One region of the Leucobacter fengyongliangi genome, then DNA from elsewhere that is predicted to be linked to it. Evidence: predicted binding sites of a transcription regulator. Region 1 holds the regulator's gene; the other holds the start of a gene.
The links. Region 1 encodes LexA, which represses DNA repair genes until DNA is damaged. Its sites were predicted from a motif close to TCGAACANNTGTTCGA; they were not measured.
Positions count from the first base shown of each region.

Region 2: the regulator LexA is predicted to act here: its motif matches at 6,274-6,289, upstream of ACTNFK_RS05195 (HNH endonuclease signature motif containing protein).

Region 1 is NZ_CM126356.1:1,759,216-1,766,482, forward strand. Features, by position in the region: gene ACTNFK_RS08410 (AzlC family ABC transporter permease) at 1-446, shown strand, start outside; gene ACTNFK_RS08415 (branched-chain amino acid transporter permease) at 439-765, shown strand; gene ACTNFK_RS08420 (SseB family protein) at 762-1,625, opposite strand; gene priA (bifunctional 1-(5-phosphoribosyl)-5-((5-phosphoribosylamino)methylideneamino)imidazole-4-carboxamide isomerase/phosphoribosylanthranilate isomerase PriA) at 1,634-2,380, opposite strand; gene hisH (imidazole glycerol phosphate synthase subunit HisH) at 2,399-3,031, opposite strand; gene hisB (imidazoleglycerol-phosphate dehydratase HisB) at 3,028-3,636, opposite strand; gene ACTNFK_RS08440 (histidinol-phosphate transaminase) at 3,647-4,729, opposite strand; gene ACTNFK_RS08445 (hypothetical protein) at 4,785-5,228, opposite strand; gene lexA (transcriptional repressor LexA) at 5,565-6,176, shown strand; gene ACTNFK_RS08455 (methylenetetrahydrofolate reductase) at 6,216-7,166, opposite strand.
Region 2 is NZ_CM126356.1:1,095,072-1,102,338, forward strand. Features, by position in the region: gene ACTNFK_RS05160 (DUF3117 domain-containing protein) at 1-97, shown strand, start outside; gene ACTNFK_RS05165 (O-methyltransferase) at 186-818, opposite strand; gene ACTNFK_RS05170 (twin-arginine translocase TatA/TatE family subunit) at 941-1,366, shown strand; gene ACTNFK_RS05175 (putative bifunctional diguanylate cyclase/phosphodiesterase) at 1,363-3,108, shown strand; gene ACTNFK_RS05180 (Mrp/NBP35 family ATP-binding protein) at 3,118-4,302, opposite strand; gene ACTNFK_RS05185 (DUF1003 domain-containing protein) at 4,286-4,963, opposite strand; gene ACTNFK_RS05190 (magnesium transporter MgtE N-terminal domain-containing protein) at 4,960-6,219, opposite strand; gene ACTNFK_RS05195 (HNH endonuclease signature motif containing protein) at 6,428-7,267, shown strand, end outside.

The sequences.
Region 1 (7,267 bases):
TGTCGTTTCCGATCACGATCGCGCGGCCCGGAATCGCACGCGCGTACTCCGTCTACGCCATGATCGATGAGGCGTATGCGACCTACGTCCTGCTCCCGCGCGCGGAGAACTCATCGCGGCGGATGATCACCGGTCAGCTGTTCATGCAGGCCTACTGGGTTGGCGGCGGGCTCGTGGGGGTGGCGCTGGCTTCGCTGCTTCCGGAACCCATCGAGGGGTTCGAGTTCGCGTTGTGTTCGCTCTTCATTGTGATGACTCTCGATGCGGCCCGCTCCCGGCGCGAGGTGCCTTCGGTGGTGCTTGCTGGCCTCTCAGTAACCATTGCGATGCTCGCGGTGCCCGGTGCCGAATTGCTCGCGGCGCTCACCATTTTCACCCTGATGCTGAGTCTGCGATATGCCTGGTCTCGCCGGCAACGGCCCGATGACGAGGTGACGCATGCCTGAGCTCTGGTACATGATTGCCGCCGTCGCGCTGAGCGGCCTCATCACCCTGCTGCTTCGAGCACTGCCGTTTGCCATTCTGAAGCCGCTGCGGAAATCGAAGTTCGTGCAGAAGCTCGGTCAGTGGATGCCGGTGGGCATCCTGTTGATCCTCGCGGTGGTCGTGCTGAAGGGGGAAATAGCCGCGCGACCGGAGAGACTCTGGGTGGTGGCCGTCGCGACCGCGGTCACGATCCTGGTGCATCTCTTCGCTGGACGTCGAGCCCTCGTCAGTATTTTCGCGGGCACCGGAGTGTACGTGCTGCTGTTGAACGCCTTCTAAACGCTTGCCCGTGGCAGCAACCGCATCGAGTCGACACGCTGGGCGATGGGTGTACTCACGGCCCATCTGTGTTGTGCGCGTTCGATGAGTTCGGTGAGTGCTTCGCGATCGAGCCCGGGCGCAACATGAAGCACCACGTCGATCTCGGGAGCGAGGAGCCTGGAGTCGGGATCACCCGGAAGCACCTCGACCGACTCAACACGGGGATCGTCAGCCACCGAGAGCTCGAACGCTTCAAGAACCCCGGGGTCAGCCCAGGCAGGCACGAGGTACCCGCCAAGAGCAAGTGCCTCGAGCCCGGTGCGGCGCACACCGAACTCCCGCGCGGGGCTCCCAGGATCCACAATAATTAGGTCGGTTTCCTCCTGCGCCGCGGCCAGCGCCACCTGCGGTGCGGGAACCGGGATGGGACGCGCCGTGGGGTTCCACGTGCGCATAGCGAGAACCGAACTGAAGACGGGCATGACGCGTCGGCCATCCGGGCCGGCAACCGTCACGATCGAAAGCTCTTGCGTTTTTTCGACGGTGCGCCCGTCTGGGGTCACTCCGAGGTCTCCGGCGTCGGCCAGCAGCGGGATGAGCACACGGCACTCAGACAGTTCCTGGAGGGCGAGCGCGGCCGCATGGGCCAGCACGTCACGATCGCGAGACGACGCGGCGGCCCGGAGCGCGTCAACCGCCCGCCCGAAGCCCTCCGGAGTCTCACCATCATCGTCAGCGAACGCTGTTCCGTGGTGCTCGAAGGTTCGGCCTCGCCAGGGGAACCCGGCCGAATCCCCTTCGCCCCCAGGCACGAGGCCGGCAGGCACACCCGTCGAACGGGGCGCATCCCCGGTTGACGGAAGACGCTGGATGACCATGGTGTTGGCTAGCGACCGGCCACGTCGAGCGCCGCGGCGAGAGTGAACGCACCCGCGTACAGGGCCTTCCCGACAATCGCGCCCTCGACACCCAATGGCACCAGCTCACGAAGTGCGGCGAGGTCATCGAGGCTCGAGACCCCACCCGATGCCACGACTGGTCGGTCGGTGCGGGAAGCGACCTTCTGCAGAAGCTCGATATTTGGCCCACGCAGGGTGCCATCCTTGGTCACATCGGTCACTACGTAGCGCGGGCAGCCTGCCTCCTCGAGCCGGTCAAGCACCTCCCAGAGGTTGCCGCCATCTTCGGTCCAACCGCGCGCAGCGAGAGTTTCCCCGCGAACATCGAGGCCGACAGCGATCTGCTCCCCGTATCGAGAAATGACCGCGCGTGTCCACTCGGGGTTCTCAAGGGCTGCGGTGCCGAGGTTCACGCGTTTCGCACCGAGCTCAAGTGCTGCTTCGAGGCTCGCATCATCACGAATGCCGCCAGACAGCTCGACCTTCACCGTCTTCGAGTTCTTGATGACTTTACGCAAGAGCGCCGCATTGTTGCCTCGCCCAAACGCAGCGTCGAGATCGACCAGGTGGATCCACTCGGCACCCTGCTCGATCCAATCGAGGGCCGCATCTACAGGGCTGCCGTAGTTGGTCTCGGTGCCCGCTTCGCCCTGGGTGAGCCTCACCGCTTTTCCGTCGGCGACATCCACTGCGGGCAGAAGTTCAAGCTTCGGGCTGTTACTGAGCTCGGTCATCGTGTTCCTTCACTGAAGTTAGAGCGAATTGATCCAGTTGCGAAGCAGGCGAATTCCGGCCTCGCCAGACTTTTCTGGGTGAAACTGAGTAGCGCAGAGGGGGCCATTCTCGACCGCGGCGATGAATCGCTCGCCGTGTTCTGCCCATGTCACCCGTGGCTTTGTCGACGGAGTGCGACCCTCGATGGTCCACTCTGTGGCTGCGTTACTGTGCACGAAGTAGAAGCGCTCGTGTTCGATTCCTGCGAACAGCACGGAGTTCTCGGCGGGCTGCACGGTGTTCCAACCCATGTGCGGCAGCCGGTCCGCCTGCAACTGACGCACCGTTCCCGGCCACTGTCCGAGCCCATCCGTTTCCACCCCGCGCTCGATGCCGCGGGCAAACATTACCTGCTCACCAACACAGATGCCCAGCACCGGGCGTCCTCCGGCAAGCCTCCTGTCGATCAGCTCGTCACCGTTCACCGCGGTGAGCGCACGCATGACCGCGTCGAACGCACCCACTCCGGGCACGACCAGTCCATCTGCCTGCATCACGGTCTCAGGATCGCGGGTAAGCGTGACCTCAGCACCAGCGCGCTCAAGCGCTTTGACCGCCGAGTGCACGTTGCCCGAACCGTAGTCGAGCACCGCCACCTTCTTGCGGGTCACAGCGCGCCCTTGGTTGACGGCACCCCCGCGACCAGCGGATCGCGTGTCTTTGCCTGCCGGAATGCGCGGGCAAAGGCCTTGAACTCCGCCTCAGCAATGTGATGCGGATCGCGGCCCTCAACCAGTCGGATGTGGCACGTGAACCGCGCATTCAGGATCAGCGCCTCGAAAAAGTGGCGCACCATGCTGCCGGTGAAGTGCCCACCGATTAAGTGAAACTCGAACCCCGCGGGCTCTCCTGAGTGCACCAGATACGGGCGACCGGAAATGTCAACGACAGCTTGCGCGAGAGCCTCATCGAGGGGCACCAGGGCATCGCCGTAGCGCGAGATTCCCGACTTGTCTCCAAGCGCCTCGAGGAGAGCCTGCCCGAGCACGATTCCCGTGTCTTCGACCGTGTGATGCACATCGATGTGGATATCGCCAATCGCGCGTACGGTGAGATCGGTAAGCGAGTGCCGCGCAAACGCCGTCAACATGTGATCGAAGAACGGCACTCCGGTCTCGACATCTGCCTCGCCGGTTCCGTCGAGGTCGACCTGCACGCTGATCTGTGACTCGCTGGTGTGGCGGTCGAGGGACGCGGTGCGTGGGGATGCGTTCATATCGCTAAGCCTACCGCTCAGCAGAAGTGAGCGCGGTGAGCGCAGTGATGAGCATCGTCGTCTCGTTCTCGGTGCCGGCGGTGATGCGCAAGTGCCCGGGAATGCCCAGATCACGAATCAGGATGCCCTCAGCGAGCAAGGCCTCGAAGGTCGCTGTTGGGTTCGCAAAGCCGCCGACGAGAAGAAAGTTTGCCCCAGAGGGGTGCACAAGGTACCCCAGTTCACTGAGCGCTCTGGCGAGGCGATCGCGCTGCACGCGAATATCTGCCACCGTGGCGAGCATCTCGCTTGCGTGTCGGATGGCCGCCATAGCCGCCGCTTGTGTCAGCGCCGAGAGATGATATGGCAGGCGCACCAGTTTGAGGGCATCGACCACTGCCGGATCTGCCGCAAGGTACCCGAGCCGCACGCCTGCGAACGCGAACGCCTTGCTCATCGTGCGTGAAACCAGGAGGCGCGGACGACCCTGGAGTAGCGTTACCGCACTCTCGCGCTCGGCATCGAATTCGTGATAGGCCTCGTCAACAACCAGAATGCCGTCAAACGCATCGTAGGCAGCAGTGATCGTGTCGAGATCGAGCGGGGTACCCGTCGGATTATTCGGACCACAGAGTATGGCAATGCTCGGAGCGTGCAACCGGAGCGTTTCCGACACAAAATCGGGAGTTAATGCGTAGTCTGCGGGGCGCTCCACCGGCACCCACTGAGTGTCGGTGCCATCGGCGAGCAAGGGGTACATCGAGTACGTCGGAGTAAAGCTCAGGAGGCTTCGCCCGGGTCCACCAAATGCCTGCAGAATCTGCTGCAGCACCTCATTCGATCCATTCGCCGCCCACAACTGCGAGGCCGTCAACCCATGCCCGAGATACCCGGCGAGCGCCTCGCGCAGCTCCACGAAATCGCGATCGGGGTATCGGTTCACGCCGCGAACCGCGCGGGTGAGTTCCGCCACAATCTCGGTGATCACCGCTTCAGGAATGGGATGCGTGTTCTCGTTGACGTTGAGACTCACAGCAACTGGGTCTTGGGGCGCGCCGTACGGGGTCTTCCCCACGAGATTTTGGCGAAGCGGGAGATCTTTCAGGCTGGTCACCTGACCAGTCTAGAACTCGCGCAACTCCCCCACAGACACGAAGTGACACGCCGACCTACGAATCTAGGCCCAAGTCTGTCGCACTCACTACCCCGTCAGCTCCTGAATAACGCAGCGGCACAGCGATCGGCTGCCCCGCCTGCACTCCCGAGCCGCCCAACTGATTCAGACGAACCAGCTCGGCAACCACATCGCGTGGGTCTGCATTCGGATCAAGCTCCGTAGCGACAGACCAGAGTGACGCACCGGGCTGCACTACGACATAACCAAATTCGGCGGAGCTTGCTTCGCTCGTCGCAACCGCTTGAGTAGCGCCGAAGATCGCAGCGGACGCGACCAGCCCGGTAATGAGAGCGGCGAGCATCACCCCGAATACCACCCGACCGCGGCGGGTGAGCCGCATCCGGGGGCTCTGGTGCGCAGCCGACCGAGACCGCGCCTCCTCCAGTGAAACAACTGTGGCGAATTGTGTTGCCCCGGAAGCCGTCTGAATACTCATGCGCTCGTCCTTTCGGTTTCACTGCTCGAACACATTCACATGTATTTCGAACATTTGTTTCGAACATACCTTCGAATAATCGAAACTGCAAGCCCTGGTTCCGCGTATGTTTCGCAACTATTCCGCGACACTCGTACACATATTTGCCCGGATTCGAACAAAAGAACTATGGTTTCGATTACTGGCTTCACTGAACCAGACACCACCGACATTCACGTTGGTGTTGGGGTGACACGAGAGTTCGTCTCAGATGACACCGCGATCCACCGCTATTTCCGGGAGGAACCCGTGACCACACAGGCGCAGCACCCCAAGCCGCTGTCGGAGAAGCAACAGATGATCTTGGAGTTCATTTCTCGCTTCATCGCAAGCCGGAGCTTCCCGCCCTCCATCCGGGAAATTGGCGAGGGAGTCGGCCTCTCCTCGCCTTCGAGCATCACCTATCAGCTCGATCAGCTCGAGCTTGCGGGCTTCCTGCGACGGCATCCAAATCAGAACCGGGCGATCGAACTCCTGACAGTCCCTGAGGCCATCGAGGCAGACGTCTCAGACTTCCCGACGGTGCAGGCAGAAGAGACCGCCTATATTCCGCTTGTTGGTCAGATTGCCGCCGGTGTGCCGATTACCGCCGATCAGCACGTCGAAGAACTCATGCCCCTACCGCGCGCGCTCGTCGGAGACGGCGACCTGTTCATGTTGCGTGTCGTCGGAGATTCGATGATTGATGCCGCAATCTGCGACGGCGATTTAGTGGTTATCCGACAACAACGCGATGCAACAAACGGCGACATTGTGGCCGCGATGCTTGACGGGGAAGCGACCGTCAAGGTCTTTCGTCGCCGCGACGGTCACACCTGGCTTCTGCCGCGCAACAGCGCATTCGAACCCATCCTCGGCGACCATGCCGAGGTCCTCGGCAAGGTCGTTGCCGTGTTCCGCTCGGTGTAAGGCCGGCCTCTCGACGGGCGATCAGAATGGAGCAACCGTTCAGGTCCGCGCGTTTCGACTTTCGTCGACAGGTGCCGCGGTCGAGGGTGCGAGCGGGTGCGGAGTGACGTGCCCGAGCGCGCGCAACACCGCGGTGACCTGCTCGTGACGGTTGAAAGTGTAGAGATGAATCGACGGCGCGCCACCCGCGAGAAGCTCCCGGGCCAGCTCAACCGTGTGCTCAACACCCAGTTCTGGCGAGGTGCCCCCCGCGGCTTCGAGCGCCCGCACCAGTTGCGGCGGTGCCGGGCGTCCTGCCAAATCTGCCACCTTACGCAATTGGCCCAGGTTGGACACCGGCATCATGCCGGGCAGAAGTGGGATATGCAGGCCCGCCTGCCGCGCCTCCTCCGCGAATGACAAATACTCCTCGGCGTGGAAGAACAGCTGAGTGATGCCGAGTTCAGCTCCGGCCTCCTGTTTTTCCACAAGCCAGGCAATGTCCTCGCTGCGGGAGCGCGACAACGGATGGCCGTTGGGATACACGGCCACAGCGATGCGGCCCGCGTTGGACGCTGCGGGAATCTCGGCGCGCATCTCAGCGATGAGTCGAATCAGGTCGACGGAACTGAGTGAAGCCGTCACCTCGATGTCGTCTTCGCTCAGCCCACGCGGGGGGTCGCCGCGAAGTGCGAGGAAGTCGTAGATACCCGCCTCATGCGTTTCAGTAATGACGGCGCGCACCTCGTCGCGCGTCATGCCCACCGTCGTGAGGTGAGCCATGGGCAGCGCGTCGGTGTACTGCCGCAGGTACTTGAGGAGATCAAGCGAGGCATCGCGGGTTGATCCGCTCGCACCGTAGGTCACGGAGATGAACTCCGGCCCCGCTGCGGCGAGGTGCTGCACCGCGTGCCCGAGCGCCAGCGCTGCGGCGGAGGTGCGCGCGGGGAAAACTTCGAATGAAAAGCGCAGTGGCGCCGGGGCACCAGGGGCGGGCTTCTCGAGCGACACGCGGCGCCTCCAACTGATTGCGAGTAGTGAATGCATTGAGCCTACAGAGGTGGATCTGCCCGCTCGAAACCGACTGCAACAGTCGGCAGAAATATGACCTC
Region 2 (7,267 bases), 660 kb from region 1:
GGTTCCGCTTGAGGGCGGCGGCCGTTTGGTTGTTTCTGTCAATGATGCAGAGGCCAAGGAGTTGCGCGACGTGCTTTCTGCTGTCGTCGACGGCTAAATAACAAGATCCAAATATGAACGAAACCCCTGCCCGGTGGGCGGGGGTTTCGTGATTCCGTGAGGCTCTGTGAGCATTCAGAACGCGGTCACACCTCGATGCGCGTGAGCATCAGCAACCCGTCACCCGCAGGCGAAAGCACCGGGGCGATAGCGGGCGACTCAGCGACGGTCGTGAGGAGGTCGCGCATATTCTGGGTCACCTCGTCGCGAGCGGCGGGATCGGTCACGCGGCCGTGGGCGAAGGCATTCGGCACCAAGACGGTGCCCCCGGGGCGTACGATCTGTAGTGCATGCTCGAAGCAGTCGAGCAGATTGGCCGCGTCTGCGTCGACGAGCACCAGGTCGTACGAGCCGAGATTCAAGCGGGGGAGCACCTGCAGCGCATCGCCCTGAATCAGGCGCAGGTGGGCTGAGGGCACCCCGGCTTCAGCGAACACGGTGCGGGCCTGGCGCAGATGCTCGGCCTCGATCTCGATTGAGGTGAGGGTTGCCTCGGGAACGAACCGCAGCAGCGACAGGCCGCTCAACCCCACTCCCGTGCCCACCTCACAAATGGCGCGCGCGCGGGTCGTCGCGGCCAGGCCCGAGAGCTGGGCGGCCACCGCACGACTCACCGGCTCGACACCGATCTCGAGCGACAGCCGACGGGCGCGTACCTGAGCCTCAGACTCAGTGGGGTACTGCTCGGCGTACTGCCAATTGCGTTCGAGCCGGCTCAAGGTTCCTCCGTGATGATGTGTTCGTCGTGCGAATGCCTCTACGTTACCGCCCGCGTTGGCGCCTGGGATGGCGGCGCGCGGCCGAGTCGGATCGGGTGGGCCCGCTGCACTACTATGGCTTCATGGGCTTGACGATCGACAAGATCCTGGTGATCCTCGTGATCGCCATGTTCGTGTTGGGTCCAGAGCGCTTGCCCATGTACGCGAAGAAACTTGGAGAGCTGGTACGCAGTGTCAAGCGCATGGCCGACGGCGCGAAGGATCGACTTCGCGACGAGATGGGCCCCGAGTTTGACGAGGTCGATTGGAAGCAACTCGACCCGCGCCAGTATGACCCGAGACGCATCATTCGTGACGCGCTGCTCGAAGACCAGAAGGAAGCTCAGACCGAGGCCAGGCGCAGCCGTGCCGCGCAGGCGAGCCAGACACGTCGAATCGGCGGCGGCCCCGTCGCGGCTGCGTCAGACGTTACGGGCGCAGTCGCTGCCAGCGGCCTTTCTCAGGACAACCCGGGTGGTCCCCTCAACTTCGACGAGGAAGCTACGTGACCGGTAGCGCCATGCTCGATCCCGAAACACTGGCGAACGAGTCCATTTCGCGTGTGCTCGAAGAGAACGCCTCTCTGCAGCGCACCCTGGATGATCTGGGTTCCGCAGTCGATGCACACTCGATCGTTGCCATCACGGATCGTCGCGGCGTGATCCTTGAGGCGAACAGCAAGTTCGTCGAGCTGTCGAAATACACCCGCGAAGAGCTGATCGGAGCGCCGCAGAACATCGTGAACTCGGGCCACCACCCGCGTGAGTTCTGGAAAGAGATGTGGGCGACCATCGGCCGCGGAAAGGTATGGCAGCGCGAGCTGTGCAACCGTGCGAAAGACGGCAGCGAGTATTGGGTTGCCACCACGATTGTGCCGATGCTCGACCAGCGGGGCAAGCCCGAACGCTACATCGCGCTTCGCACTGACACGACCAAGCTCCACGCGGCCAGTAGACGTATGCGTGATCTGGCATACCGCGATCCACTGACAGGGCTCTTGAACCGCACCGCCATGCTTGAACGCCTGAACGAATGCACAGCGGGGAGTTCGACGGGGTACCGGGCATTCGTCACGGTGGCGCTCGAAGATCTCGGGGTGTTGAACGACGCGTTCGGATACCCGGAGGGTGATCGGCTGCTGCTGCACACCGCAGAGCGTTTAATTGGCATGCAGCCGCGACCCGCCGAGGTCGCGCGCATCGACAACGCGGGGTTTGCGCTGATGTTCGATCAGCTGGGCGAGGACCGAGAAGAGGCCGAAGCGCAGGCGATGATCCTCGCAGAACAGGTCGTGTTCGAGGTGGGCACCACGATTCGACTCGATCTCGGCTTCTCGCTGGAGCCCGCGGTGCGAGTGGGTTTTGCCCTGTGCGGCGGTGGTGAAAACCGAAGCGGCGCGGAGGTATACCAGCAGGCAGAAATTGCGCGGCGACGTGTTTCGATGTCGCGCGGCACGCATCAGCCCAGCAAGTTTGAGCCCGAGATGGTGGAGGAGATCCGCGATCGAACCAAACTGCTGCTCGAGCTCCGTCACGCCGTCGCACACGATGAGTTGCGACTGTATCTGCAACCCATCGTTGATATTGCAGGAACGGTCGAGGCGTACGAAGGCCTGGTGCGCTGGCAGCACCCCGAGCGAGGCCTCGTGCCGCCTTGCGAGTTCATTCCGCTGGCCGAGCAATCGGGGCTGATCGTTGATCTGGGCACGTGGGTGCTGCATGAGGCGTGCCGGATACTTGGCGAGTGGGCACAAGACGAGGCGAGGAAGCACCTCACGCTGTCGGTGAACGTGAGCGAGCGACAGCTCAACCCACGAAACTTTCCCGATTCCGTGCGCGCAGCGCTTGCCCGGCACGGCGCGCCGGCGGATCGACTCAAGGTCGAGGTGACCGAGAGCCTGATGCACGACGACATTGAGCGCTCGATTCAGGTGCTCGATGAGCTGCGCGAGACCGGGGTGCAGGTTGCCCTCGACGACTTCGGCACCGGGCACTCGTCGCTGAGCTACCTGGTTCGGCTGCCGGTCGATCAGTTGAAGATCGACCGTTCATTCGTGCTGCCCATCACCGAAGACAGCACCGGCGCGGCAATCGTGCAGGCGATCGTTGATCTTGCCCACGTGATGCAACTGAAGGTTGTGGTCGAGGGGGTCGAGTCGCGCGAGCAGTTTCTCTTGCTGCGCGAACTCGGCGTCGACTCGTTTCAGGGGTACCTGTTCGGTCGGCCCGCGCCGCTTGCTCAGATCTCTTAAGACAGCGGATCAGCGCGCGTCGCGCACCGAGACGCCCAGGGGCTTGCCCGCGAGCCCGCGGCCCTGCGCGGCGAGCACCCCGGCGATGCGGTTGAGCTCGCGCGCGGCGGGGTCGTGCGGCAGCTCGAGCACAGCCGGCTGACCGGCATCTCCGGAGGCGCGAAACTCGGCGCTGAGCGGGATGCTCCCGAGCAGCGGTACCACTCCGTGTTCGTCGGAACTCAGGCGGTCGGCAACGAGCTTACCCCCGCCGGTACCAAACAGATCGAGCACCGTGCCGTCTGGCTGCGCGAGGCCCGCCATGTTCTCGATCACGCCGCTCACCCGTTGCCCCGTCTGCCTCGCGACGAGTGCGCTGCGCACCGCAACGTCTGCCGCAGCCTCCTGCGGGGTGGTGACGACGAGCACCTCGGCCTGCGGCAGCAGCTGGCCCACGCTGATCGCCACGTCTCCGGTGCCGGGCGGGAGATCGAGCAGCAGCACGTCGAGGTCGCCAAACCACACATCGCAAAGAAACTGCTCAATCGTGCGGTGCAGCATCGGACCTCGCCACGACACGGCCGTCTGCCGGGGGTCGGAATCGCCCAGGAACATTCCGATCGAGATGACCTTCACCCCGTGAGCTACGGGAGGCAGGATGAGATCGTCGACGCGGGTCGGCTGCTCCACCCGCCCGTCGTGGCTGAGGCCCATCAGCGACGGAATAGAGAAGCCAAACACATCAGCATCAATGAGACCGACGGAAAGACCGCGCGCTGCGAGCGCGGTTGCGAGTGAGACCGTGACCGACGACTTTCCCACGCCTCCCTTGCCGCTCGTCACGGCGATCACTCGGGTGAGTGAGGTCGGGCCAAACTGCGACACGCGCTGGGCGCGTGCGCCACGCACCCGATCGGTGAACTCCGCGCGCGCAGCGGGTGACATCACATCGACGTCGATGTGCGCGCCCGTCACGCCAGGAGCGGAGAGGGTCGCTGCGCGAGTGTCGGCCTCGATGCGTTGCGCGGCCGGGCAGCCGGAAATCGTGAGCGAGACACCGACGGAGGCGACACCCGCGTCGTCCACGGAGACCCCGCGCACCATGCCGAGGTCAGTGATAGGACGGAGGATTTCCGGGTCCCGCACGGTGTCGAGCGCGCGCCACACCGCCTGCTCGGTGACACTGGCCGACGAGCGATCAGCGAAGTCGATCATCGATCCCTGTGCCGGGCTCGGTCTCGGAGGCATCTTCGGCGTCATTCTTCGCCGAGATGTCGTGGGTGTGCTCTCGGAAACCCGCAGCGATTTCTGCGTCCTGCTCTGCATGCGCAGGACGCTCGGCCGCCTGTTCTTGGCGATCGATCTCGCGCTCCAGCTCGAGGTCGGCCAGGAGTGCCCTGAGCTCAGCGCGCACGAAGTCGCGGTCGGGAAGGTCGCGGAGCGCGATCCGCAACGCAACAACCTCGCGCGCGAGGAACTCGGTGTCGGCGAGGGCGCGTTCGGCGCGCTGCCTGTCCTGTTCGATCTGCACCCGATCCCGGTCATCTTGCCGGTTCTGCGCGAGCAGGATCATCGGGGCAGCGTAGGACGCCTGCAGCGAGAGAATGAGCGTGAGCGCGGTGAAACCGAGTGCTGCCGAGTCGAAGCGCCACGGCTCGGGCGACATCGTGTTCCAGGCGAGCCATGCCAATGCGAACACGGTGAGGCCGAGCAGGAACCATGGGGTGCCCATACCGCGGGCGATGCCCTCGGTCCAGCGGCCGAAGCGTTCGTTGCCGCCCCCGTCGCCACGGCGAAACAGGCCAAAGCGACGTTCGGTGCGGCTGGTCGGGCTGGTGGGGGAGTCGAGGGCCGGCTGGCGCTTCGCCGGAGTCATCGGTGGGCTCCGGGCAGCGGTGTCTCGTCGACCGCGTGGCGCCAGTCGTCGGGGAGGAGATGATCGAGGACATCGTCGACGGTCACGACACCCACCAGTCGCTGTTGATCGTCAATGACGGGCAGCGCGACCAGGTCGTAGCTGGCGAGGCGCCGCGCGACCTCGGCGGCACTCGCGTGCACGGACACTGCCTCGATCTCCGTATCGACGAGCGCCGACATGCGCTCGTGCGGCGGGTAACGCAGCATGCGCTGGAAGTGGGCCATGCCGACGTACTCGCCGGTGGGGGTCTCATACGGGGGAAGAGTGACATAGACAGCGGAAGCCATCGCGGCCGGAATCTCGGTCCGGCGGATCATCGCCAAACCCTCGGCGACACTCGACTCCGCAGAGAGCACAATTGGCGACGGGCTCATCAGGCCACCGGCGGTGTCGGAATGATACTTCAGAAGTCGCCGCACGTCTTTCGCTTCCTCGGGCTCCATCAGTTCCAGGAGTTCCTCGCCCTGTGCTGCGGGGAGTGCTGCGATCAGGTCGGCTGCGTCGTCGGGCTCCATTTCGTCAAGTACGTCGGCAGCGCGGTGGTTTGAGACCTGTCCGAGGATCGCAAGTTGGTCGGTCTCGGTCATTTCCTCGAGTGCGTCGGCGACGAGATTGTCAGGCAATTCGGTCACAACTTCGATCATGCGCGCGTTCGGGAGCTCAAGGAGTGCCTCAGCAAGGTCGGCCGGCTTCAGATCCACCAGGGTCTGAATCAGGGACTCCGCGGACTGGGCATTCGCCGATTCCGTCGGGAGTCGAACGTCGGCCCAGCGCACGATGCGGGAATCGCCACGCGCAAAGGGCGCCGCGGGCTTAGGTAGTCGCACGAATACCTCGGAAACGATCCACTCGCCCGAGCGCGTGCGATCGATCGCGGCATCTTCAATCGTGGCGACGCCTGTGACATCTGTCAGGTGCACCTCACGGCCCATCATCTCGGCGATCATGCGCGTCTCGCCCAGTCGCTGCTCGAATCTGCGCACATTGATGAGTCCGGTGGCGATGATTTGTCCCGCACCGATCGATGTGATGCGCCCGATCGGCACGAATACGCGACGTTTGCCCGGGATCTCGACGATGAGCCCCACGACCCGGGGGGCCGCGGCGGCGCGGTAGACCACGAGGACATCACGAACCTTGCCGATGCGGTCGCCGACTGGGTCGAATACGCCGCGGCCGGCGAGTCGACGCACGAAAATTCGCGAACTGCTCACAGGTCAAGACTAGCTGGGTTGCCCGGCCGACTCACTGGGCTAGACCCCCGCGTGCCGAAGTTGTTTTCGTGTGCTGCTTCCAAATGGAACGAAGTAGGGGAGCGTATGTTCGCTTTGTAGGGTGCTCAATGAGAGCAAGGGATGCTTTTTGGGCCCAAACGGGCCTTGGGGGGTCGTGCATGTCGGTGGCGCCTGGTTGACTGTACATATGTTCGAAAACGATCTCGCTCGCGGGCCGGCTGGCCTGGCTGACCCGGCATTTGTCGGTGCTGGTGCTGCTGCTGTTGGTGCTGTGGGCGTTGCGGGCATGGCGGCTTCGCTCGGCGGTAGTGCATCCGCGTCTCGGGTGAGGTTTATTTCTGCAGATGCCGGCTGTGGATCAGGTGGATCGGGTGGTGCCGGTGTCGCGGGTGAGGCGCCTATTGAAGGTATGGGTACGGGTGCGGGCCGCGGTGGGCGCGGAAAAGCTGGCGGGTCTGGTCTGATCCACGATTACGATCTGGCGTTGCTCGCCGGGTATCGCGACGATTGGGTTGCGGCGACGAAGCGCAAGGCCGAGGCGGAGGCTGATCAGGCGCGGGCCCTCGCGAAGATCGTGGCACTCTCGCAGCATGTGCGCGAGGAGGTGGTGCCAGCTCCTTCGGATCCGCACGATGTGGTGTTGCGGTCGTTCGTGGCGGAGTGCGCGACTCGGGTGCATGTGAGTGACCGTGCGGTGCTTGAGCAGTGCTCGCAGGCGTGGAATCTTGCTACCCGGTTTCCGGGTGTGTTGACGGCGTTGGGGGTGGGGCAGGTCACCACGGCGCATGTGCGCGCGATCACGGCTGCGGGGGCGCAGCTGCCGGGCGGTGACGAGGGTGCCACGGTGCGGGCCGGGTTCGAGGCGCGGGCGTTGGAGCTTGCGGGGGCGCTCACGCCAGGTCGACTGCGCACGAAACTTCGTCAGGTCGCGGAGACACTCAACCCGGTGGCGCTTGAGGAGCGGCATGAGGCGGCGGTGGCGTGTCGTCGGGTGTGGGTGCGGGAGCTTGAAGACGGGATGGCGGAG